Sorangium aterium: one gene and its partner. The protein of the gene in region 2 interacts with the protein of the main gene of each other region in a pairwise test. Links are inferred from orthologs where the notes say so. Each region holds a gene or a part of one and is shown on either strand. Other genes may lie near its edges.

The links.
Region 1: the proteins of POL72_RS38540 (region 2) and POL72_RS32100 interact in binary tests that used the Escherichia coli proteins (3 or more experiments, as listed by UniProt). The link is inferred for Sorangium aterium from one-to-one orthologs.

What each region holds. Positions count from the first base shown.
Region 1 is NZ_JAQNDK010000004.1:191,466-203,069, reverse strand. Bases 3,404-6,205 are described here. They hold POL72_RS32100 (YegS/Rv2252/BmrU family lipid kinase), read right to left. Parts: upstream 5,393-6,205; coding sequence 4,415-5,392; downstream 3,404-4,414. Other genes in these bases: POL72_RS32095 (PEP/pyruvate-binding domain-containing protein), read left to right, coding at 5,596-6,205; POL72_RS32105 (hypothetical protein), read right to left, coding at 4,223-4,360; POL72_RS32110 (hypothetical protein), read right to left, coding at 3,430-4,077. In the rest of the region: POL72_RS32120 (sensor histidine kinase), read right to left, coding at 1-1,918; POL72_RS32115 (formimidoylglutamate deiminase), read right to left, coding at 2,102-3,265; more of POL72_RS32095, read left to right, coding at 6,206-8,676; POL72_RS32090 (DUF1993 domain-containing protein), read left to right, coding at 8,892-9,404; POL72_RS32085 (type 1 glutamine amidotransferase domain-containing protein), read right to left, coding at 9,489-10,190; POL72_RS32080 (LysR family transcriptional regulator), read left to right, coding at 10,334-11,239; POL72_RS32075 (AAA family ATPase), read left to right, coding at 11,407-11,604. UniProt on the Escherichia coli protein: In vitro phosphorylates phosphatidylglycerol but not diacylglycerol; the in vivo substrate is unknown.
Region 2 is NZ_JAQNDK010000005.1:43,319-55,064, forward strand. The notes cover bases 4,957-7,900. They hold POL72_RS38540 (citrate synthase), read right to left. Parts: upstream 7,108-7,900; coding sequence 5,806-7,107; downstream 4,957-5,805. Other genes in these bases: POL72_RS38535 (serine/threonine-protein kinase), read left to right, coding at 4,957-5,706; POL72_RS38545 (hypothetical protein), read left to right, coding at 7,184-7,855. Outside these bases: ggt (gamma-glutamyltransferase), read right to left, coding at 1-586; POL72_RS38515 (hypothetical protein), read right to left, coding at 741-1,412; POL72_RS38520 (sialidase family protein), read right to left, coding at 1,792-2,922; POL72_RS38525 (hypothetical protein), read right to left, coding at 2,930-4,030; POL72_RS38530 (hypothetical protein), read left to right, coding at 4,191-4,412; more of POL72_RS38535, read left to right, coding at 4,504-4,956; POL72_RS38550 (ABC1 kinase family protein), read right to left, coding at 7,934-9,364; POL72_RS38555 (HU family DNA-binding protein), read right to left, coding at 9,513-9,848; POL72_RS38560 (NAD(+)/NADH kinase), read right to left, coding at 10,361-11,308; POL72_RS38565 (NUDIX hydrolase), read right to left, coding at 11,308-11,746.

The DNA of each region.
Region 1 (11,604 bases), on a different replicon or contig from region 2:
ACTCCGTCCCTCCGTTGCTCCGCTCCTCCGCCGCCTTCCGCTCGCTCTCGGGCACCATGGCGGCGTCGCCTCCCTCGATCTCCGGAGGCAGCGGCAGCCGGACGCGGAACGTCGTGCCCTGGCCAGGCTCGCTGTCGACCAGGATCTCCCCGCCGTGCGCCCACACGATCAACCTGCAGACGTAGAGCCCGACGCCGAGCCCGCTGTGCGCCTCCGGTGTCCACCGGAACGGCTCGAAGAGCCTGTCCCGCTGCTCCGGCGTGATGCCGATGCCGCGATCGTGCACGGAGATCACCGCGAAGCCCCCCTGCCGGACGACCGACAGCGTGATCGGCTGTCCAGCGCCGTGCCGCGACGCGTTCGACAGCAGGTTCGTGATGACCTGCTCGATGCGCGCATCGTCCCAGTAGCCAAACACGGATCGGTCGAGCTGGAGCTCCAGGGAACACCCGTCGGCCTCGATCTGCTCTGCCACCTGCCGGGCGGTCCTGCGCGCGATCTCGTTGAGCTCCGTCCTCTGCAGGTTCAGCGCCGGCGGGCCGGTCGCGAAGCTCGCGACGACGAACATGTTGTTGATGACCTGCGTGATCCGGGCAAGCTCTCGCGACGACACCTTCAAGAAGCGGCTGATGTCCTTCGAGCCCAGCGTCACCATGAGGGGCTGCGATCGCGATCGCAGCATGTGCTCGTACAGGAGCCGCAGGCTCGTCAACGGCGTGCGCAGCTCGTGCGAGGCGAACCGCAGGAACTCCTCTCGGACGCGGATGGCCTCTTTCAGGTCCGTCTCGGCGCACTCCAGGCGACGGACACGATCCTCGAGCTCCGCGCGCAGCGCCTGCTCGCGCCGCACGCCGGTGGCCAGGTCCTTGGCGCGCCGCTGCAGCAGGATCGTCAGGACGAGCGTGGCGAACACCATCACGCCCCAGGCGGTGAGGACCACACGGCGCGTCACGACATACACGCCATAAGCGCTGGATTTGTCGATCTCGGTCGCCAGGCCCAGGTCGAGCTCGTGATCCCACAGCCACGAGCCGACGACCTCGACGCCGCGGTAATCGCGGTATCCCTCGACGTCGACCCCGGCGATCCCCGCGACGGCGCTCGTCGCCATGCGCGTGAGCGGCTGCTCCATGCGAGGCAAGGGGCGCGCGGAGCCGTCCGGCACCTCGCCCCCGGGATCGCGTATCTCCACGTTGAGGCTCGTGCGCTCGCCGGCCGCGAGGAGGCCCATGTCGCGGAGGTTCTGGGCGAACCTGAGCTCCGTGACGACACGGCCGTGCCTGTCGAACGCGTAGGTCTCCCCTGCCGCGCCGACCTGTCCGCGATGGGCGATCTGCGTCAGCTCCTTCCCTGGATCGATGCGGAAGGCGAGCGCCGCGATGATCTCCCCTTCCCCGGCGATGGAGCGCACCGGCGCCGCGATGACGAGGACGGGGGTGACCCTTCCGATGACCGTAGACCGCATGGCGAAGGGAGTACCCATGACCGTCGAGCCGCGCAGGGCCGCGGCGATGGTGTCCGGATCGTGGGCGCTCAGCGTCTTGGTGGCGAGGAGCTCATCGCGATCCGAGGCGATGTGGGTGCCATCCAGCGCGATGACGTCGAAGCCGAGGAACTGCTCCCGCTCGACGACGTTCTCCAGCTCCAGCCGCAGCTCCTGGAGGTACGGGCTATCGCGGAGCGGGCCATCGCTGCGGCGCAGCTCGACCTGGGCGGCGATCGCGCGCCGTACCCTCGGCTCGTTCGCCCAGAACCCCGCGGCGCCCTTCGCCTGCCGCGCCCACGTCAGGAGCCCTTCGCGGGTCGTCGAGAGCACCGCCTGCAGCGTCGCCGCGATGTTCCTGCGATGGACGTCCTGGATCTCGTGGAGGCTCAGGAGCAAGACGACGCCGATCGGCAGCAGCGCCGCCAGGGGCATCCAGTCGAGCCATTCCTTGCTTCGCCGTTCGTTTCCCATGCATGACGCAGGCGAGACGCAGGGAACGGCTCCTCACAAACCACGCCACACACCACGTGTGAGCGCGCTTCACGCTCGCCCGCTCGGCCCGGGCCCGCCTCGATCCCCCGGCGCCGAGGCGCGCCGGCGCATCGTGTCGATCCATCAATGCGCAGGCGGGCCCGAGGGCGCGGGGCTCCCCTCCACCATCGAAGGGCTCCCGCTGTACACCACCGCGTCGAGCAGCCGCTCCTCCCGCACCATCGCGAGCGCCGGCGCGTCCCGGCGCACCGAGATGCTGCCGCCGGGATCCGCGAACCCGCACGCCTCCGCCCCCCGCTGCGAGCCGATCTCCCAGAGCGCCTCGGCCGGCGTCGCCCCGCCTTCGCCCCGCAGCGTCACACGCCGGCCCGTCCGCAGCCGCTCGCCCAGCTCGACGCCGCGCATGTCCTCGAATGGATCGGTGATCACGTGGCTGTCGATCCCGACGCACAGCCGGGCGCCCGCCGCGCGCAGCGCGCCGACGTCGGGCAATCCGTCGCCGAGGTCGCGCTCGGTCGTCGGGCACAGGCACGCGAACGCCCGCGCCGCGCCGAGCAGCGCCGGCTCGTGCGGCGCGAGGTGCGTCGCGTGCACCGCAACGAAGCGCTCGCCGAGGACCCCGCGCTCGGCGAGGAGCTCCACCGGCCGCCGGCCCGTCTCGGCGAGGCACGCCTCGATCTCGGCCGGCTGCTCGGCCACGTGCATGTGCACCATGAGCCCGCGCTCCGCGGCGTAGCGCGCGATCTCGCCGAGCCACGCCGGGGGCACGGCGCGCACGCTGTGGGGCGCCACGCCGACGCGCACGTCCTCGCGGCCCGCGTAGCGCGCCCGGAGCGCCTCGACGTCCGCGAGCGCCGCATCGAGCGAGGCGTCCGAGAAGCGCCGCTGCGCCCCCTCGGGCGCCCTGCCCGCGCCCGCGCGCGCGTAAACGACCCGGAGGAGCGCGATCCGGAGGCCCTCCTCGCGCGCGGCCTCGATCACCGCGTCCGCGAGGACCGTGCGATCCGCGTAGGGCGCGCCGCCCGGCTGGTGGTGCACGTAATGAAACTCGCCCACCGTGCGCACGCCCGCGGCGCGGAGCTCGCGATAGGCCACCTTCGAGATCGCATGAATGGACTCCGGCGTGAGCGACTCGGCGAGCGCGTACATGGCGCTCCGCCACGACCAGAAGTCGTCCGCCCCCGACGGCCCCGGCCGCTGCGCCTCACCGCGCATCCCGCGCTGGAAAGCGTGGGAGTGGGCGCTCGCGAGCGCCGGCAGCTCGATGGCTCGCTCGGTCAGCCTCATGCCGCACGTCGCTCCCGTCGGTCCCGTCCATTCCGTCTATCACGCCGGGATGGCCGGGGAAAGGCGCGGTCGGCAGCGCGGCTGGCGCTTTGCCGCGAGCCAGCGCGGCGTTCGGTGCCGGAGCGGGGAGCAGGCGGCCCGAGGCGGGCCGCGTCCGCCTCCGATCACCCGTCGTTCGGCGTCGTGAAGAGCTGGAAGCAGCCAACGCCGAGCTTGCCACAAGCCCCGTCGAGCAGCGTGTCGCCCCTGTCGGTTTGCTCGTAGAAAGCCATGGTGAGCGCGCTGCACGCGGGGAGCACACCGCGCGTGTACGCTCGCATCTCGGCGGCGCAGGCGTCGATCTCCGCGATGGTGGCCGTGCACTGCCTCGGCTGGCCGCAGGGCTCTGCTTCGACCTCCACGAGGGCCTGCTCTATCAGCTGCTCTGCCTGGCTCGGGTCGGCCATGCACCCCTCGACCAGCTCGGAGCACTTCGCCTGCAGCTCGGCGTCGTTGGTCCCGGGGTCGTCCCCGTACGCCGCGCCGAGCACGCCCTGCATGAGGCACACGTACTCGACGGTCACCTCCTCGGCGCTGCAGCGGCGATACCCCTTGCACGCCTGATCGACCTCCGCTGGCGAGAGCTCGCTGACGAGCGCCGACGTGTCGAGTCCGGAGCAGGACGCAGCCCCGGAGCCCCCGCCCTCCGTCGAACCCGTCGAGCCCGTCGAGCCGCTCGGCGTCGCCCCGTCGTCGTCTCCCCCGCAGCCCAGCCCCGAGAGGCCGCAAGCCACGCACGCGCCCACCATCCCAGCCCAGAACGTCGTTCGCATTCCTCTGCACTCCCGATGAAAGGTCAAGAATCGAGCCCTGCCGCGGCAGAACCACGTTTCCTTACGCCGAGCGGCTTCGATTCCTCCCTGACGAGGCCGTCACGATGCTGCTCGCCGCGCCGCCGCAACCCCAGAACGTGGTCGTTTACGTGGTCGTGGTCGTGGTCGTGGTCGTGGTCGTGGTCGTGGTCGTCAACGATAGGCCGTGAACGACCACGACCACGACCACGTAAACGACCACGACCACGTAAACGACCACGACCACGTAAACGACCACGACCACGATCCGGCCCCGGTCGTCCGGCTCTTCCCCGGGCCTTCGTGGCCCGAGCGCGCTTCACCGCTTCGGCTCGACCTCGAGCTCGGGCAAGCCCGCGAGCTTCACCTCGACATCCGCGGCGGGCGGCGCCTCACGCGCCTCCTCGCGGCGGGGCGCCATGACCATCAGGGCGCGCGGGAGGCACTCCACCACGAGCGGAGTCGTCCCGGACTCCTCGCCGTCGATGAGCACGTTCTGGGGCGGCTCGGTGGTGATGCTGACCCGCCGGGCGGCGAGGAAACCGACGTTGTCGCGCTCGGCCGGCTCGCCGTCGATCGCGGTCCTCAGGAGGTGCAGCCCGGTCGCGACCGCCTCGACCAGCGTCGTGGCCGACACGATGGTGAGGTCGAGCCGCCCGTCGTCGGGGGACAGGACGGGCGGCCCCTGCGCCAGCACGGTGCGCGGAGGCGCCATGTTCGCGACGGTCACCGCGACCGCACGGCAGTGGATCCGCTGGTCCTCCGTCTCGATCTCGACCGCGAACGGCTCGAGGCTCATCAGCTTCTTGAGCCCGGTGCGGATGTACGCGAGCACACCCCAGCGCTGCTTCTCGTCCTGCGGGGTCTCGCCGACCGTGTCGGCGTGCAGCCCGACCGCCGAGAGCAGGATCATGGTCTTCCCATTGGCGCGGGCGGCGTCGATGCGCGTCGGCTCGCCGTGGACGAGCACCTCGATCGCGCCCTCCAGGTCGTCGGGGATCCCCAGGGAGTGCGCGATCGAGTTCGCTGTTCCGAGCGGCAGGATGCCCAGGCACGCATCGGTCCCGAGGAGCGCGGACGCCACGCTGGAGATCGTCCCGTCGCCGCCCGCCGCGATCACCAGGGAAGCGCCTTCGCGGCGCGCTGCATCGGCGCAGGCGGCGGCAGAGCGATCCGCGCTCGTCTCGTAGACGCTCAGCGTGAGCTCGCGCTGGAGCCGGGCAGGCAGCGACTCGACCACATCACCCGCATGGCCCGCAGCAGGGTTGACGATCAGCGCCGCTCTCCGCTCGGTCATGGCGGCATCGTAGAACGCCGAACCGGTTGAAACCCCAAGAAAAATCGGCAGGGTGGCCGCGAGCAGCGCCAGCGCGAGCGGCCGCGCCGCGGCCGTACGGCTGTGCCTGCGTGCGCCACGCGCGCGACAGCGACGCCCCGCCGCGCAGCCCCGAGGCGCCGCTCATCGCACGGTGGCACGGCAGTTGTACCGCGATGTTGTTCATGAGACTTCAGCGAATCGGTCGACCGGCTTGTCTTGCGCTCGCGCTCCTCGGCGCGGGGACGCTCGCCGCCTGCGGAGAGGACTCGTCAGAGGCGACGGGTGGCAGCGGCGCCACGAGCAGCGGGGGCGCCACCGGCGGCGAAGGAGGCGCGGGCGGCGACGGCGGGGGGAATGGCGGGAGCGCCGGAGGCGGCGCTTCATGGCCCGTCGACACCTACCCGATCGACATCACTCCATCGGAGGACTGGAAGAACCAGATCACCTTCCCCTTCGAGCCCTTCGTCGCCTGGCCCGCGACCTTCGAGACGCCGGGCTGGGTGAAGTTCACCGTGCTGATGCACGATCCCACCAAGGTCTATTACCAGGACAGCAACAAGTTCCCGTTCCACGGCGAGTTCGCCACGACGCGGCTCGACCCGTTCTTCGACATGTCGCAGTCCGAGTTCGACCAGGTCTCGCTGCACGAGGAGGGGCAGAAGGCCATCCTCGGCGCCGTGCTCTTCCCGCCGACCCCGGAGAGCGTGCCGGAGTACGGCATCCAGCTGGTCCGCCAGGACGCCTACGATCCCGAGGTGGCGCGCGTCGTCCTGGAGCTCGTGAAGGACAGCGTCATCGCGCCCCAGGGGGCGAAGCCCTTCTATTTCCCGACGTACGAGCAATCGGCGTCGGCCGCGGAGAACAGCGCGTTCTTCGAGGCGAGCGGGTTCCCGGTGAGCTCGGTCGAGCGGTGGCTGGACGGCGACGCGTGTTATGCGACGGGCTGGGCCGTGGGCCGGCTCCGCTATGTCCCGCCGGACGCGATCGACGCCGCCTATGCGAGCGGCGAGCTCCGGGCCGAGGACATCCTGCTCACCGACTCCATCCCTGCGGAGGTGCCTTATGTGGCGGGCATCGTCTCGCTGTCGCCCGCGACGCCGAACGCGCACACCGCCCTCCTCGCGACCTCGTTCGGCATCCCGTTCGTCTACCTCGGCGATCCGGCCGCCGCGGAGGCGGCGAAGGCGCTCGACGGCGAGGAGGTCGCGCTGCGGGCCTCGCTGCAGTACGGGTCCATCTGCCGCGCCGCGCTCTTCGAGGCCGGAGGGATCGCGCCGGCGGACAGGGAGCAGCTCCTCGCGCTGAAGCGGCCCGGCAAGCTCGAGATCCAGCCCAAGGAGCCCCTCGGCGCCTACGCTGGGTCCACCGAGGATCTCGGCCCCGCGGAGTTCGTCCATTTCGGGGGCAAGGCCGCGAACTATGGCCTGCTGCGGGACGCCATCCCGGAGAGCTCCGATGTCGCGGTCGCGCTGTCGTTCGATCTCTGGGACGATTTCCTCGATCAGGTCATGCCCGGCGGCCGCACGCTGCGCGCCGAGATCGCGGAGCGCCTCGCAGGCCACAGCTACCCGCCCGACATGCCGGCGCTCAAGGCCGATCTCGCGGCCATCCGCGCGCGGATCACCGGGGAGACCGCCTTCTCGGCGGGGCAGCGGCAGGCGATCGAGGCGGCGCTCGAGGGCTTCACGCCCACGAAGAAGATCCGGTTCCGGAGCTCGACCAACGTGGAGGACAGCGCCGTCTTCACGGGCGCGGGCCTCTACGACAGCTACAGCGGCTGCCTGGCCGACGATCGGGACGCGGACCAGGAGGGGCCGAGCCTGTGCGACCCCGGCGAGGCCGGCGAGCGCGGCGTGTTCCGCGCGATCCGCAAGGTGTACGCGAGCTTCTACAACGACAACGCCTTCCTCGCCCGGCTCCTCCATGGCGTGGACGAGGCGGAGGTCGGCATGGGCGTCCTCGTCCATCACTCCTATCCTGACGAGGACGAGATGGCGAACGGCGTCGCGACGCTCACGCGGCGCGAGCTGGTCAATGATCAGATCCAGATCGTGACGCAGCTCGGGGCGACGTCCGTCACCAACCCGGAAGGCGGAGCGCAGCCGGAGGTCGTGACCGCGAGCCTCTTCGACGATGCGACGTCCGTTTACCTCCTGTCCGGCTCGACGCTCGTCCCGCTCGGCGGCCACGTGATGCGATGGGAGGACGATTACCAGGCGCTCGCCGCCCTGCTCGGCCGCGTCGAGGCGCGGTTCAGCGAGCTGAACCCCGGCAGGAAGTCGCTCCTGCTCGATTACGAGTTCAAGAAGATGAAGCCTGGGAACCTCGTCGTGAAGCAGGTGCGCGAGGTCGCGCTCCCGGACACGACGCCGAGCCTCACGCCGTTCCTGCTCGACGAGCCCCGGGAGGTCTGCACCTTCCAGGGCGAGTTCGGCGACGTGTTCGCGAACCACCGGCTCAAGGTGCGCGCGAGGCTCTCGGCGAAGAGCGGGTTCCTCACGCCGGCGGCGCTCGCCGGCACGCTCTTCGAGGACGCGCGGCTCGACTACCTCTCCGGTGGATCGGTGGCGACGCTCTCGGGGAGCCCCGCTGCGTGGCCGGCCGCGTCCCACGCGTACGATAGCGAGACGACCACGGACTCCTTCGTGGACGGCGCCGGGGCCTCGGAGATCACCTATTCGCTCGCCGCCTCCCCGGTGCCCGAGCTCCTGCCGCCGTCGCTGGGCCCGCTGGTCGCGCTGCGCGACGTCGGGATGATGCTGAGCGCCGCCTACGCCACGCCCGTGCCGGCGCTCGACTGGGACGGCACGCCGCTCGACGTGTCCTCGGAGGTGGTACAGCTCGACGCCTGCCCCGCGGACGGCCCCGCGATGGCGGGCGCGCTGCTCCAGGAGCGCTCGCTCTCATGGACGTCCGGCGTCGCGGTGGAGACCTTGTTCTACTGGCCGCCGGGCCCCACGGGCCCCACGGCGGGGTACACGGCGCCGCTCCACAAGTGGGTGGGGACGCGCATCGAGGGGCTGACGAGCGCTCCGATCGTGCTCAAGGGCTACCACGCGCAGACGTACCACCCGCAGCACCACAACTTCTCGGAAGATTTCATCTTCGAGCCCCGCCTCGAGCCCGGCCTGGATCCCGCGATCCTCGCCGAGCTGGAGCAGAAGGGCATCCGGCTGATCTACGTCCGGACGTCGGACGGCGGCGGGGAGAGCGCGAAGCTGTGGACCCTCGATCCAGCGGGCGTGTTCCACCAGGTCGACTGATCGGCGCCCGGGCGGCCTGCGGAGCCCGGTGAGCCCCGCCGCCGCCTGAGGCTCCGCCGGGCGCGTCACTCGTCCTCGAAGCGCACAACCGGGCTCGGCTGCCGCTCCAGGCGACCGCGCGGCGTGGACCGGGGCCGGCGCGCGCGCGGAGTTGACGCGCGGAGGCCGCGGGTGGACCAGCGGCGCCTGCTGTTCCTGCTGACGAGGAGAAGATCATGAGCCTTTACGACAGCTCGTTCCCCCAGATGACTCGCATGCTCGGCCAGGTGCTGGTCTGGCTCGACAAGGCGGAGGCCTACGCACAGCAGAAGAAGTTCGATCCGGAGGTGCTCCTCGCCGCGCGCCTCGCGCCCGATCAGTGGCCCTTCAGGCGTCAGATCCAGACCCTCATCGCCTGGCCCGTGAGGCTGGGCGCGCTCCTCACCGGCGCGGAGCCGCCGCAGTTCGAGACGCGCGACGAGACGATCGCCGAGCTGCGCGCGCGCATCGGCAAGACGATCGAGCAGGTGAAGGCGCTGAGGCCGGAGCAGCTGAAGGGCGCGGAGGACCGCACGCTTCCGCTCTTCTTCCTGCCGGGCAAGGGCATGAAGGCCCCGGACTTCGTGTTCCAGTTCGCGCTCCCCAACTTCTACTTCCACGCCACCACCGCGTACTCGATCCTGCGGCACAACGGGCTCGACGTCGGCAAGTCCGACTTCATCGGGTCGCTCGACCTCCGCGACCTGTGACCGAGGCGGCCTCCGCCTCCCCGCCGGCCTGCGACCCCGACCCCTCCCCGCCGGCGGTGGACGTCGGCCCCGCGCGGCGCCCGCTCAGCGCACGCTCTCCCTCGGCTCCTGCTCGGCGAGCGCCGCGAGCGTCTCCTGCGCGACCCGCGCCGACGACGCAGGGTTCTGCCCGGTGACGAGCCGGCCATCCCGGACGGCGAACGGCTTCCACACCGGCCCTCGCTCGTAGCGCGCGCCCAGGGAGCGCAGCCGCGATTCGAGGGCGAACGGGACGACGGCCGCGAGGCCCACGGCCTGCTCCTCCTCGTCCGAGAAGGCGCTCACGCGACGCCCCTTCACGAGCGGCTCGCCGCTCGCGAGCCGGACGTTCACGAGCGCGCCGGGGCCGTGGCACACGGCGGCGACCACCTTGCCCTGATCGAACGCGCGGCCGAGCAGCCTCGCCGTGGCGGCGTCCTCGGCGAGATCCCACATCACGCCGTGGCCACCGACGACGAAGTACGCGTCGTGGTCACCGGCGATCCCGTCGATGCGGAGCGTCGACGAGAGCTTCGCCTTCGCCCGCTCGTCCTCGAGGAACGCGCGCACGGCGTCGGACGGATCCTCGGCGCTCTTCGGGTCGGCCGGCGGCTTACCCCCCTGAGGCGAAGCGATGTCGACGTCCGCCCCGGCCTCGACGAACGCGCGGTACGGCGCGGCGAGCTCCTCGAGCCAGAACCCGGTCGGTTGCCCGGTGTCGCCGAGGCGTGCGTGGCTGGTGACGATCAAGAGAACCCTCGCGTTCATGGCGTCTCGCTCCTCTGGGCGCCTCTGCGCCCGTTGCGGTCGCGCCCCTCGCGCCCGAGGCGCTCGGGCCCGCGGTGACGGGATGAACCTAGGCCTTCGAGTCGATGCAAACCAGCGAGATGATCTCACGCTATAGATGAGCCATGCTCATCAATTACGAGCTGCTCCGCACCCTGCTCGAGGCCGGCGTCGCGCCCACGTTCGCCGAGGCGGCCAGGCGCCGCCGCGTCACGCCGTCGGCCGTGAGCCACCAGATCAAGGCGCTGGAGGCGCAGCTCGGCGTCCCGCTGTTCGAGCGGGTCGGGCGCAACGCGCGGCTCCTGCCGGCGGGCGAGGGCCTGGTCGGCGCGCTGCGCGAGGCGTTCGCGCGCATCGACGACGCGCTCGCCGCGGCGTCGGACGACCACCGCGAGGTCCGCGGGGCCGTGCGCATCGGCGGACCGGGCCCGTTCTCCCGCATGTGGCTGCGGCCCCGGCTCGCTCGGCTCCTCCGCGAGCACCCCGAGCTCGTCATCGACGTGCGCTTCGACGTGCCCTCGGTGCTCACGCGGCGCCTGCTCGCGGGGGACGACGATCTGAGCCTGCTCGTGAGCGCCGAGGACACCCCGGGGCTCGAGGCGCGGCCCGTCTACGTCGAGGAGTTCTCGGCGGTCGCGTCGCCTGCACTCCTCGGAGCGCGCGGCCGCCCGGAGACGGCGCGGGAGCTCGGGGAGCACAGGTTCGTGGTCTTCGACGCGGATCTCGCGATGCACGCCGCGTGGTGGCGGGCCTCGTTCGGCAAGAAGGCCCCGCTGCCGCCGAAGATCGCCTGCCGCATCACGAGCCTCGACGAGATGCTGGCGCTCGCGATCGCGGGCGTCGGGATCGCGGTCCTGCCGAACTACTTCATCGCCGAGGCGGTCGCGGCGAAGCAGGTCGTCGTGGTGGGGCCGCGGCCGGGCAAGGGGCGCCGGGGCGCCCGGAACACGATCCACCTGGCCTGGCGCAAGGGCGCGGCGCAGAGCGCGCGCTTCCGGGCCGTGCAGGCGGCGCTGCTGGAGGAGGGCTGAGCGCCGAGGCCGAGCGCGGGCTCACCGACCCGTACCGCGGGGCGTGCTGGGCCTGGAACGTCCGCCGCCTGTCCAGAGTCCGCACGCTTCACCGGGCGCGGGCGCACCGTCGAGCGATTCAGCCAAACGACGGGCAGCGCGGCGGCTACACTCCACGCCGAGAGCCCATGCTGACCTCGATCACACTCGAGAACTTCAAGAGCTTCCGGAAGGCGGCGATCCCGCTGGGCCCCTTCACCCTGCTCGTCGGGACGAACGCCTCCGGCAAGAGCAACCTCCGCGACGCGTTCCGCTTTCTCCATGGCGTCGGCCGCGGCTATTCGCTGGCGGAGATCTTGGGAGAGAAGTACGGCGAGGGCGGCGAG
Region 2 (11,746 bases):
GGGCCAGGGCAAGGCCGGCGACGGAGCCCGGGACGCCGGCGGACGCATAGCCGTGCGCGCCGGCCCGCACCATCGCCATGTTCGACTCGGTGGTCACCGACGCGGGCGCGGCCTCGCGGAAGTCGATCGCCTGCGTCTCGCCGTTCGCGAGGCGGACCAGCATGAAGCCGCCGCCGCCGATGTTGCCCGCGCTCGGGTGGGTCACCGCCAGCGCGAACGCCACGGCGACCGCGGCGTCGACCGCGTTGCCGCCGCGCCGAAGCACGTCTGCGCCCGCGCGCGTCGCGTGCTCCTCGACCGAGGTCACGAGCCCGGCGTCGCCGCGCACGGCCCGCGGGCCGCCCGAGGCGAGCGCGATCGGCGGCTCCGGCGGCGTCGGCTCCGGCGCCGCGGCGTCGGCCGTGGGCGCCGCCGCTGCGCTCGCGGCCTGCGGCGCGGCGCTCGCGCTGGCGACGGCCGGCGCGGCGTCGGCCGCAAGCGTCGCGGGCGCCGCCGGGTGCGGCGCGGGCGGCGTGCGGGCCTCGCAGCCTGCGAGCAGCGCGAGGGCGAGCGCCCAGCGCGGCTTCGAACGACGGAGCAGGGTCATCAGGGTGGGCGCGAATCTACTACGGTGCCGGAGAGCGCTGGGCCAGGCCGCGCGAGGCGACCCGGCCCGGGGGATTCGTTCAGGACGCGAGGATGCGCAGACGGCGCGCGCCGGATCCACCGCCGGCGCGCGCCTCAGGAACGCCGGACCTCGCTCAGGACCGCTTGCGGCGGCGCGCGGCGGCCACGCCCACGCCGGCGACGAGCGCCGCGAGCCCGGTGCCCGCGAACGGCGCGGAGGAGGACCCCGGCGCGGCGGCGCAGGAGACGCTGGCCTCGGCCTCGGCGTGGGCATCCACGTTGATCTCGAGCGTGCTCAGGTAATCCAGGCAGTCCTGCAGGCTCCCGACGACGTCGACATACTGGCCGTTGCAGAACAGGGCGCCTTCCGGCTCCGAGCACTTCGCCTCACACCCGCCCTGGAGATCGACCGTGCAGTCCGCATTGCAGTCGATGTCGCAGTCGAAGTTCGCCTCGGCCTTGCACTCGCCCTCGCAGCTCGCGTCGCATTTTGCCTGGCAATCCGCGCTCGGCGGCGTCACCTCGCAGCTCGCGCCGCACTCGCCGTCGCAGCTCGCCTTGCAGGCCCCCTCGCACTCCGCTTGCGAGCCGCTGGAGTTGGCGCTCGCCGAACACTTGCCGCTGCAATCCGCCTTGCAGCTCGCCGAGCAGCTCGCCCTGCAGTCGAATTTCCCGGGATCTACTTCGCACTTGGCAGAGCAATCCGCGGAGCAGTCGACGTTGCAGTCGGCGGTCGCGCTGGCGTTGCACTGGCCCTCGCATTTCCCGGCGCACGCCGCCGTGAGGTTGACCGGCGTGCAGCTCACCTCGCAGCCGCCCGAGGTGCGGAACTCGCAGTTTGCGCTCGCCGCTAGCTGGATATTTCCACATGCCTCCGGGCCGGGCGCCGCCGATGCCGACGAGGCGATGGCCAGAGGGATCGCAAAAGTAAAGGCACTCACAAAAAGCTGAGCAATGGTCCGTCGCATGCCAATTCTCCTGGGTTCAGAGCGCGGGTTCCGCGTGTGGTCTCCGCAGGTGTTGCAATCGGACGACCAGCGCCACCCTTTGAAGCATTTCCCAAGAAAAAAGTCTCGCTGCTCGTGACCGCTCGGCCACAGCGTATCTCCGAGTTCACGGTCCCATGATGCGCCCTGCCACACCAAGGGCATGTCCGAGCAGGTGAGGATACCTGCGACGTGGTGATCAGCGGCTCACAGTGTCGGCGATTTGCCCTGTTCCGTAGCGCGCCACCACGCCCTTGCGGGCTCTACCGGGTGTCGGCTGGCTAAGGAAGTCCCCGCCGACCGCCCAGAAGGCCCCTTCACCGTCGGCCCAGACAGCGTGGAGATCGGCGTAGGGCTCCTCGGTGAACTCATCGATCCAGGCCCCGTCGACGAGGCGCTGCTTGAGCCCTCCATAACCGACGATCGCGACCTCCCCCGGGCGGCCGCACGCGACGCCGTTCACGTCGTTCGTGAGCTCTACCTCGAGCCTGCGCCACGACGCGCCGTCCGACCGGAGCACGTCTCTCCCGCCGACCGCGTACACCTCTTCACGGCTGCAGCCGGCGGCCGTGAACAGAGTGCCCTGCGCGATCGGCGGGTCGGATTGCACTTCCCAGGTCGAGCCCGAGCGGTGCCAGATGACGCCGAACTCGCCCACGGCGTAGAGATCCTCGGACGATTCGCCCCATACCTTGTAGAGCGCCCGGCCGGTCGCCGCCGGCAGCGGCTCTCGCGACCATGCGCTGCCGTCCCAGCGGAGGACGAGGTCCTTCTCCGCGCCCGCGCCGCTTCCGGGCGTGCCGCCGACGGCCCAGGCATCGTCGGGTGAAAACGCGATCACGCCCCACAGCGTCGCCTCCGTCCCCGTCTCGTGCTCGGTGAACGTCGCTCCGTCCCACCGCGCGGCGCGGCCGCGCTCGCCGACCATCCAGACGTCCTGCGGACCGGAGCCGGCCACCCACCAGAAGGTCGCATCCCCGCCCGCCGGGAGCTCGCGCCACCTCGCCCCGTCGTAGTGCAGCGCGAGCGCCCTGAGGCCCGTGTTGCCGAGCGGCCCCCCGACGGCGAACACGTCGTCGGGCGCCGTCCCCCAGATCGAAAGGACCGCCCTGTCGAGGTCGTCTTCGTCGAGCAGCACGCGCCACGCCGGCGGCTCCTGCTCAGGAGGCCTCGCAGGATCGCCGGGGCAGCCGGCGAGGGCGACCGCGCCGAGCGCCGCCAGAGCCATCGAGTGAGAGCAGATGCGCATGGGATAGAAGACCAGCCTGGAGAGGTCCTGCCGGCGCGCCGCCGAGGTCGGCCCACGCGGGTCTACCTGGCGCGTCGCCATGAGCGGCTCAGTTGCAGAACACGTCGTCCTGCTTCGGATAGTAATAGACGAAGATGTTGCAGTGCTCGTTCTTCTCGACGATCGGCCCGAACGTGTAGCAGCAATCGAGCGACTCTTCGGCTGTCCCGTTCTTGGCAACGTCGTAATCGTCGAGGCCCTTGCACCCCACGGACGGGTCCGGCTGCTGCCACTCGAAGGTGCATCCGTACCAGACGCCGCCGTTCGTCGGGAGCTCCCTGTCGAGCTCCGGCGCGATCAGCATCGGCGGGTCGTCCCACGCGCTCGATGTGTAGAAGCGATCCGAGGCCGGAGGCGTGCCGATGGTCTTGCCGTCCCATGCATACATGTCGAACCGCGTGCCTCGGCTGTGGAAATGGCCGTTGGCGCCGATGATCCTCACGGGAGAGGGGCTGTTGATCTGGCACGAGCCCTCGAACGTGGGCGTCGGGTTCGACTGACAGACACGGATGGACTGCTTGGTCGCGAAGACGGTGCCCATCTCGGCCTTGACCTCGGCGTCGGGCAGCGCCCAGAAGTTCACCCGGACGCGGCCGACCGCCTCGGGGGTCTTCTGCGACGTCGCATTCACGTAATGCGTCTGCAGCATCAGCCACTCGTCGGGCGCGAGGACGTTCGCGACGCCCTCGGGGAACTCCCAGTCGACCTGGCCGTTCTGCTGGGAGTTCGCGATGAGCGGCCAGTCGGCCCAGTTGGGGCTCTTGAAGCACTCCCCCACCCCGTTCTGGTTCTTCTGGATGCGCCCGCCCTCCGGCCCCAGCCCCTTCACGGTCTTCACGCGGAAGATGTTCATGTGGTGCGAGCCGTCGCGCTGCGCGATCTGCACGCGGTGCAGGTTCACGGGCTTCGCCGGGTCCAGCCCGTTCGACGCGGCGAGCTCGCTGACCTTGAAGAAGTAGCAGTCCTGCTGCTCGACCCCCGCCGGCACCTCGGTCTCCTCGGTCTGCATCTGGAAGCCCTGGCCGACCGGCGGCACATCCAGCAGCGACTCGTCGACCGGCACGGGCGTCACGCCCCCGCCCCCGTCAACGCAGGCCACGGCCCCCAGGACGACGGGAAGCAAACCAAGCGTCAGGCATCGAACCGCCATGAGTCCCTCCAGGCAATCGCGTCGCGATGAGGAGAAGAGATATACACGGCTGCGCAATTGCAGGGCGATCGCGTCACGGGGCGGGCAGGGTTCCGTCGGGCGCCGGGGTGTCGTGGCCGAGCGCTGGCCGGTGCTGCTAGGATGTGGGAGAGGTTCAACCATGGCGGCGCCCAACAAATGCGGTCCACACACCGAGCTCGCCTCGAACGAGGCGACGCGCATCACCCGGTGCGGGTGTGGCACCGTGCACGTGACACTCATCGGCCCTGGCGTGACGTTTCGCATGCCAGCGGACGCGTTCCGGGGCGTCGCCTCCGGGCTCAAGGCAGCGGCCGAGCGGCTTGACGACGACCCGCGTTTCGGCACGACCTCCATCAATTAGCTTGCGCGCCCGCTGCGGAGCGGCCTACCAGTGGCTTCGCCGCTGAGATCTCTCTCCTCGGATGGCCGCTGGTCGAAAGAGGGCGCCTCTCGTGTACGACGACGACGCGGAGCACTGGGTCGGCAAGACGTTCGCCGGGACGTGGTGGATCGAGCGGGTGCTCGGCACCGGCGGCATGGGGAGCGTGCTGCTCGGGCGGGCGGCGGACGGCTCTCAGGTCGCGCTCAAGGTGCTGCATCCGGAGCTCAACGCGATCACCGAGGTGCGGAAGCGCTTCCTGCGTGAAGGGTTCATCGGCAACACGCTCGGCGGGGCGGACGCGGTGCCCGGCGTTGTGCGCGTGCTCGGCTCCGGCGAGACGCAGGAGGGCCTCGCCTACCTCACGATGGAGGTGCTCCAGGGCGAGACGCTCTTCGATCGGATGGCGCGCACCGGGACGATGCCGGCCGGCGAGGTCCTCGCGCTCGCGGACCAGGTGCTCGAGACGCTGGCGATCGCGCACGCGCGCGGCGTCGTGCACCGCGATCTCAAGCCCGAGAACATCCACCTCGGCAACGACGGGCGCGTGCGCATGCTCGACTTCGGCATCGCGCGCGTCGTCGACGGGCTCACCGGCCTGCCGGAGAAGACCGCGACCAAGACGGGCATGATCATGGGCACGGCGACGTACATGGCGCCGGAGCAAGCGACTGGGCTCATCCACGACATCGACGGGCGCACCGACCTCTTCGGGCTCGGGGCGACGATGTTCCGGCTGCTCTCGGGCCGACAGGTGCACGGCGAGGTGACGGAGGCCATGGAGGTCATCGCCGCCGCGACCGAGGCCGCGCCGCCGCTCGCCTCGGTCGCGCCCGGGATCTCACCCGCCGTCGCTGCCGTGGTCGATCGCTCGCTGGCGTTCATCAAGTTCCATCGCTACCCGAACGCCGAGACCATGCGCGCAGACGTCCGCGCTGTACGCGCAGGCGCGCTGCCTCCGTATGCGCAGGCCGTCATCGAGGGGCGGATCCGCGCCGGCCAGCCCATATCTCAGCCGGCGCCTCCGCTGCATGCCGGCGGTTCACCGAGCGCGCGCCCGCAGCCCACCGTGGTGGAGCCGGCCGCGGCCCCTCGCCATTCGCATTCGATGAGCCGACCGGAGCGAACGCTCGACGACAACCCGTCGGCGCCCTCCCGCTCTGGCGCGTCGCTCTCGCAGCTCTCGACGGGCAAGCTGCTCCTGCTCGTCGGCGGCGCCTCGCTCGTCACGGGCGTCATCGTGGCGGTGATCGTCGTCCTGCTGGTGATGAGATGAGCCGCTGACGGGCCGCGAGCGCGCCGCCAGGGGCGCGCTCGTCGAGGTGAGGGGATCGTCGGTGGAAGGTGCAGGCGGGGCCGCTGGGCCCCGCCGCGGTCACGCGCGCTCGTCGAGCGGCGTGTAGTCGACGGCGTTCTCGCCGGTGTAGATCTGCCGCGGACGGCCGATCTTGCCGGTCGGGTCGTCGTTCATCTCCTTCCAGTGGGCGATCCAGCCGGGGAGGCGCCCGAGCGCGAACATGACGGTGAACATGTTCGTGGGGAAGCCGAGCGCGCGGTAGATGATGCCGCTGTAGAAGTCGACGTTCGGGTAGAGCTTCCGCTCGACGAAGTACGGGTCCTTCAGCGCGGTCTCCTCGAGGCGCTGCGCGATGTCGAGCAGCGGATCCTTGATGCCGAGCTTCGCCAGGATCTTGTCGGCGGCCGCCTTGATGAGGACGGCGCGCGGATCGTAGTTCTTGTACACGCGGTGGCCGAAGCCCATCAGGCGGAAGTTCGAGGTCTTGTCCTTCGCGAGCTTGACGAACTTCGAGACGTCGCCGCCGTCCGAGCGGATCGCCTCGAGCATCGTCACGACCTCCTGGTTCGCGCCGCCGTGGAGCGGGCCCCAGAGCGCACAGATGCCAGCGGCGACCGAGGCGAAGAGGTTCGCCTTCGAGCTCCCGACGAGGCGCACCGTCGACGTCGAGCAGTTCTGCTCGTGATCGGCGTGCAGGATCAGGAGCAGGTTCAGCACCTTCACGATGTCCTCGTCGATCTCGTACGGCTCCGCCGGGACCGAGAACATCATGTTGAGGAAGTTCGCGCAGTACGAGAGCGAGTTGTGCGGGTAGACGAACGGCTGGCCGATCGACTTCTTGTACGAGAACGCGGCGATCGTGCGCACCTTGGAGAGCAGCCTCGCGATGGTGATGTCGAGGTGCTCGGTGTTCTTCACGTCGATCGCTTCCGGGTAGTAGCTCGACAGGGAGAGCACCATCGCGGAGAGGATCGCCATCGGGTGCGCCGTCGACGGGTAGCCGTCGAAGAAGCGCTTCATGTCCTCGTGGATCAGCGAGTGCCGGGTGAGCAGCGTGGAGAACCGGGACAGCTCGCTCTTGCTCGGCAGCTTGCCGTAGATCAGGAGGTACGAGGTCTCCACGAAGGTCGACTTCTCGCCGAGCTGCTCGATCGGGATGCCGCGGTAGCGGAGGATGCCCTTCTCCCCATCGAGGAACGTGATGGAGCTCGTGGTCGAGGCCGTGTTGACGAAGGCCGGGTCGATGCAAACGTACCCGGTCTTCGAACGAAGGGACGCGACGTCGATCGCCTTCTCCCCCTCGGTGCCCGTGATCACAGGCAACTCGATCGTCTGCTCCCCACCGTTCTTCTTCAGCGTTAACTTCGCGGTCTCCTGCACGCCTCCTCCTTCCGCCGCAGCGCGGCGTAAGCTATCACGGGCCGAGGGAAGAATGCTTCCCCGAGAAAATGAGGTGATGCATTTGAGCGAGCCGGTCGTGCGGGGGGAGCTGGCCCACCACCCAGAGGCGCCTCGGTTTGCGGCCGAGGTGCGCCGAGTCCACGGGCGTTACGCCGACGAGGTCGTCGCTCGCTACCGGCTCTGCCCGTTCATGCGCGACGCCGCAACCGGATTCGGTCGCTTTTACGTCCTGCTCGATCGCGAGCCCGTCCTGGAGACGGCGCTGGCGGCCATGGAGGAGGCCGACTCCGCGGTGGTGCACCTGGTTCTCCCGTGCATCCATACTCCGTCGCCCCAGTTCGAGCGCTTCGCATCGCGCCTGGGTGAACAGCTGCGGCGGCGCTTCAGCCCCGCGCCGGTACTGGCCGCGTTCCACCCCGAGATGGCGGGGGACGAGACGAACTCGCACCGGCTCGTAGGTCTCCTCCGACACGCGCCAGACCCGTTTGTACAAACGATTCCAGAGGGGCTGAACCATACTGGGACCGTCCTCGCGGGGGCAGGCGTCGAGCCTGCGGTCGACCCCGCCGAGGACAATTACCGACGCCTTGAAGGGGCAGGGATCGCCGCAGTCAAGATCAGGCTCGCGGAGATCATGGCAGATCGGGACTCGAGTTATGCGCCCTTCCTCGCGCAGCTCGGGCTGACCCGCCCCGGCCCGCGCTTCAGCCCCCTCCCAACACGGTAGCGCACGGGCGAAAGGCGCAGACGAAACACCTGCGAAACGCGCGCGAAACGCGTGTTGCGCGTGTCGATGAGCCTTGGGTCAATCCGCAGGCGAGCGGCGCGGCGCCGGACCCGATCCGTCGGACCCGGCCTTGGCCTCGCGCTCCGCCATGAGCGGCATCAGGTACGGAAAGCCGGCCGCCATCGTGTCGAGGTGGGGATCGATCTGGGCGGCCAGCCAGAAGAGGAGCACGCAGGCGCGCTCGACATAGAACCAGTCCTCCGGGTACTCGAACGACCGCATCAGCTCCTGGAGCTCACCGCGCTCCAGCTCGGGGTCCGCGAGCCGCTCCAGCTGCTCGGGGCGGGCGCGCATCAGCGCCGCCGGCGTGCGATCCCGGATCTTGAGCAGCTTCGCGAAGTAGGTCTTCACGGTCCTCTCGAGGAGCGCGTCGTTGCCCCCGGGCGCGACGAAGCCCATCCTCCGGAAGCCGCGCACGACCGCCGCGTCGTCCTGCGCGAAGATGCCCTTCAGGATGTCGAGGAGCCCGTCGATGAGCTCGTCCTGGGCCTCGCAGCTCGCGCCGAAGTCGAGGACGACGAGGCGAAAGCCGCCGCCGTCCTCCGCGCTCCGTGGGGCGACAAGGAAGTTCCCCGGGTGCGGATCGGCGTGGAAGAAGCGATCCGCGAAGAGCATCTTGTAGAAGGCCTGCACGAGCCTGAGCGCCACGTCCGAGGGCTCGACGCCCGCGCTCCGGAGCGCGTCGAGGCGGGTGATCTTGATGCCTTCCATGAAGGTCATCGTGAGCACGTCGCGCGTCGTGAGCTCGTGGACGACCTCCGGGAACGCGACGCCCGCGTCCCCCTCGAAGTTCTGCGCCATCCGCTCCATGCACGCGGCCTCGTGCAGGTAGTCGGTCTCTCGGCGGAGCAGATCGACCAGCGACTCGTGCACCCGCTCGATGTGCCCCACCGGGACGAACCGCTTGTAGACGAGGATCGCGAGGCGCAGGACGCGCAGGTCGACGGCGATGATCCCGCGGATGCCAGGGTAGAGGAACTTGACCGCGACCTTGCGGCCGTCGCGGAGGCGCGCGACGTGGACCTGCCCCAGCGACGCGGCCGCGAGCGGCGCGCGCTCGATCGACGCGAACAGCTCGCCCGCCGAGCGGCCGAAGCTCGCGCGCAGCGCGGCCTCGAGATCGCTGAACGGGTGCGGCGGCACCTGGTCCTGGAGCTGCTCGAGCTCCTTGCCGTAAGCGCGAGGCAAGAAGCCGCCCATGATGGACAGCACCTGGCCGAGCTTGATGAAGACGCCCCGCAGCTGGAGCATGACGCGCAGCAGGCGCCGGGCGTTGTTCTGATCGACGCGGGCGCGGCGCGCGACGAGCCAGCCAGGCGGCTCACCCGCAGGCGAGCCGCGCCCGAGGCGCCTCGCGAACACCCGCGCGAGCCCCAGCTGGATGAGGTAGCTCGTCAGGATGACCGAGAACGCGAGCAGCGCGCGGAAGAGTCGGACGGCGAGCGTCATGTGCGGCAAAGCAGCCGCACCATGCTACCGCAGGGGCAGCGCGGGGCCAGCCGTGCTCGCCCTCGCCCTCAGCGATGGGTGAACCCCGGCGAGGGGGCCGCCGCGGGCCTCCGCCGCGCAGCGGAGCCCTCCCGCGAGCCGGAGAGGCTCAGGAGAGCGAGTCCTTGATCGCCTTGATGGGGCGGGCGCGGACCGACTTGCTGGCCGGCTTGGCCGCGAACGTCATCGGCTGCTTCGTGAAGGGGTTGATCCCCTCGCGCGCCTTGGTCGCGGGCTTCTTGACGACGCGGAACTTCGCGAAGCCGGGCATCGTGAAGATGCCGTTCTTCTTGAGCTCCTTGTACGCGATGTCGGTCAGCGACTCGAGGATCGCCTTGACCTGCTTGCGCGAGATCTCGTTCTCGTTGGCCTCGACCACCGCGTTGATCAGCGCGCTCTTGCTGAGCGACGTGCTCTTCTTCCCATCCGCCTTCTTGGCCGCCATGTTCATTCCTCCTGAGGTTTGTGCCCTCTTGCGGGCCAAAGGAACCACAACGGCCGCCGCAGATCCAGTGTCGAATCGTCGATCGGAGCTACAAAAGAAGGGGTTTCATGCCCCGGGGGGCGCGTCGCTCCGCCGGAGGGAGGGCCGGGGGGCCCTGGCACGGGCCGTCAAATCCGCGGGAAAACAGCCCAAATCGCCGCTCCTCCAGGCCTCACGCGCCCGCCGCGAGAGAGGTCGGACGCCGGGCGCTCGACGTAGGAGATCACCCGAACCCCTTCCGTTGAAGGCGATCCTGGTCGCCCGGGCGCCCTCTCCGGGTCGAGCCTCCTCGGCCGACGGCTCTGCTCGGCTCACCCACGCCTCGCCCACGCCCGAGATCGCGCGCGTTTGCGCGCGTTTGCGCGCGTGGGGCGAGCCGAGGCCCCGCTCGTTCACGGCCCGCGACCCCGCGGCGCGCCTCGCGCCTCGCGCCGGCGCGCGCACGCGGGGGACGGCCGCGCGATCACCGAGCTCTAGCGGCGGCTCGCCGCCGAGCCCGCGCCCCACTTCCTCTTGGCGGAGAGGCCCAGGATCGTCAGCGACTGGGGCGCCTGCGTGAACTCGATGACGTCGCCGAACCCGACGCTCACCGAGTGGATCGGCCCGTCGAAGAAGAGCTTCGCGTCGTGCGTCTTGCTGCGCACGACGAGCGAGGCGCCCGGCTGGATCAGGGCGTGACGGAGGCGGTACTCCTCGCCGTGGGGGGTGTAGGGCTCGCGGACGACGAGCTGGAGCCGCTTCGACGTGAGCGGCAGGACGCGCCCGCCCGCGGAGCGCTGCGCGGCCGTGGATCCGGCCGCGGGACCGATCCAGAAGCCGCTCGACTTCTGCTCCTCCTCGGCCCGGCCGAGCCGGAGCACGTAACGCGACGTGGCCGCGGGGGAGACGTGGCAGAAGAGCGCGTCGTTCAGGACGCGGCCGGTGGCGAGCTTGTCGTTCACCGTGACCTGCATGCGGGTGAGCACGGTGCTGCGGAGCGAGCCGCTCAGCGCCCCCGCGATCGCGTCCGCCGCGTCGCGGCTCGTCGCGCCGCAGAAGAAGCCGACGGAGTGGCCCGGCGCGCTGTTGATGCCGAGGATCGGCACGTCGCCGACGTTGTGGGACGCGCTGAGGAGCGTCCCGTCGCCGCCGACCGTGATCACGAGATCGAGCTCGCCGGCGTCGAAGGACTGCGCCGCGCTGGCGACGACGTCGATCTGGGCCCCGATGTCGTCGAGCGCCGCCTTGACCTCGCGCACGGTCTGCTCGTGCGCATCGTGCGACGCCTTGAGGCGCGCGACCGCGGAGTCGCCGGCCTCGATGAGCCGCGTGATGCGCGGGTCCTTCCGCTCCTCGCGGTAGATCTTCCAGGCGGAGCGCTTCACGACGAGCGCGACGCGGGGTGGACGCCGCGGCGCGGGCGTGGGGGATCGTTCCGCCATCAGAGCTCCGCGAGGCGCCGGAGCGCCACCTCCGTCTTCGCGTCCTCGATCACGCCGCGGCGGGTGAGCTCGATCGCCTGGTCGAGCGGGACCGCCGCGATGGCCGCGAACCGCTCGAGGGGGGAGCCGTCCTCGAGCGGCGTCCCCTGGCGGGCCGGGTCGACCTCGACGTGAAAGAAGAAGTGCCGCTCGCCCACCATGCCCGGCGCCGGGAATGTCGACGGGCCGAGCGGCTGGAGCGCCGACGGGGGCACGTCGAAGCCGACCTCCTCGAGCAGCTCGCGCGCGGCCGAGCGCTGCAGGCCCTCCGGGCTCCGCTCGTCGAGCTCGACGAGCCCGGCGGGCAGCTCCCAGATCGCGCCGAGCGTCGGCGCCTCCGGGATGGGCCACGCCTCGGGCGGGCGGGTCGCGGCCGGGGGCCGGAACGCCGAGCGGAGG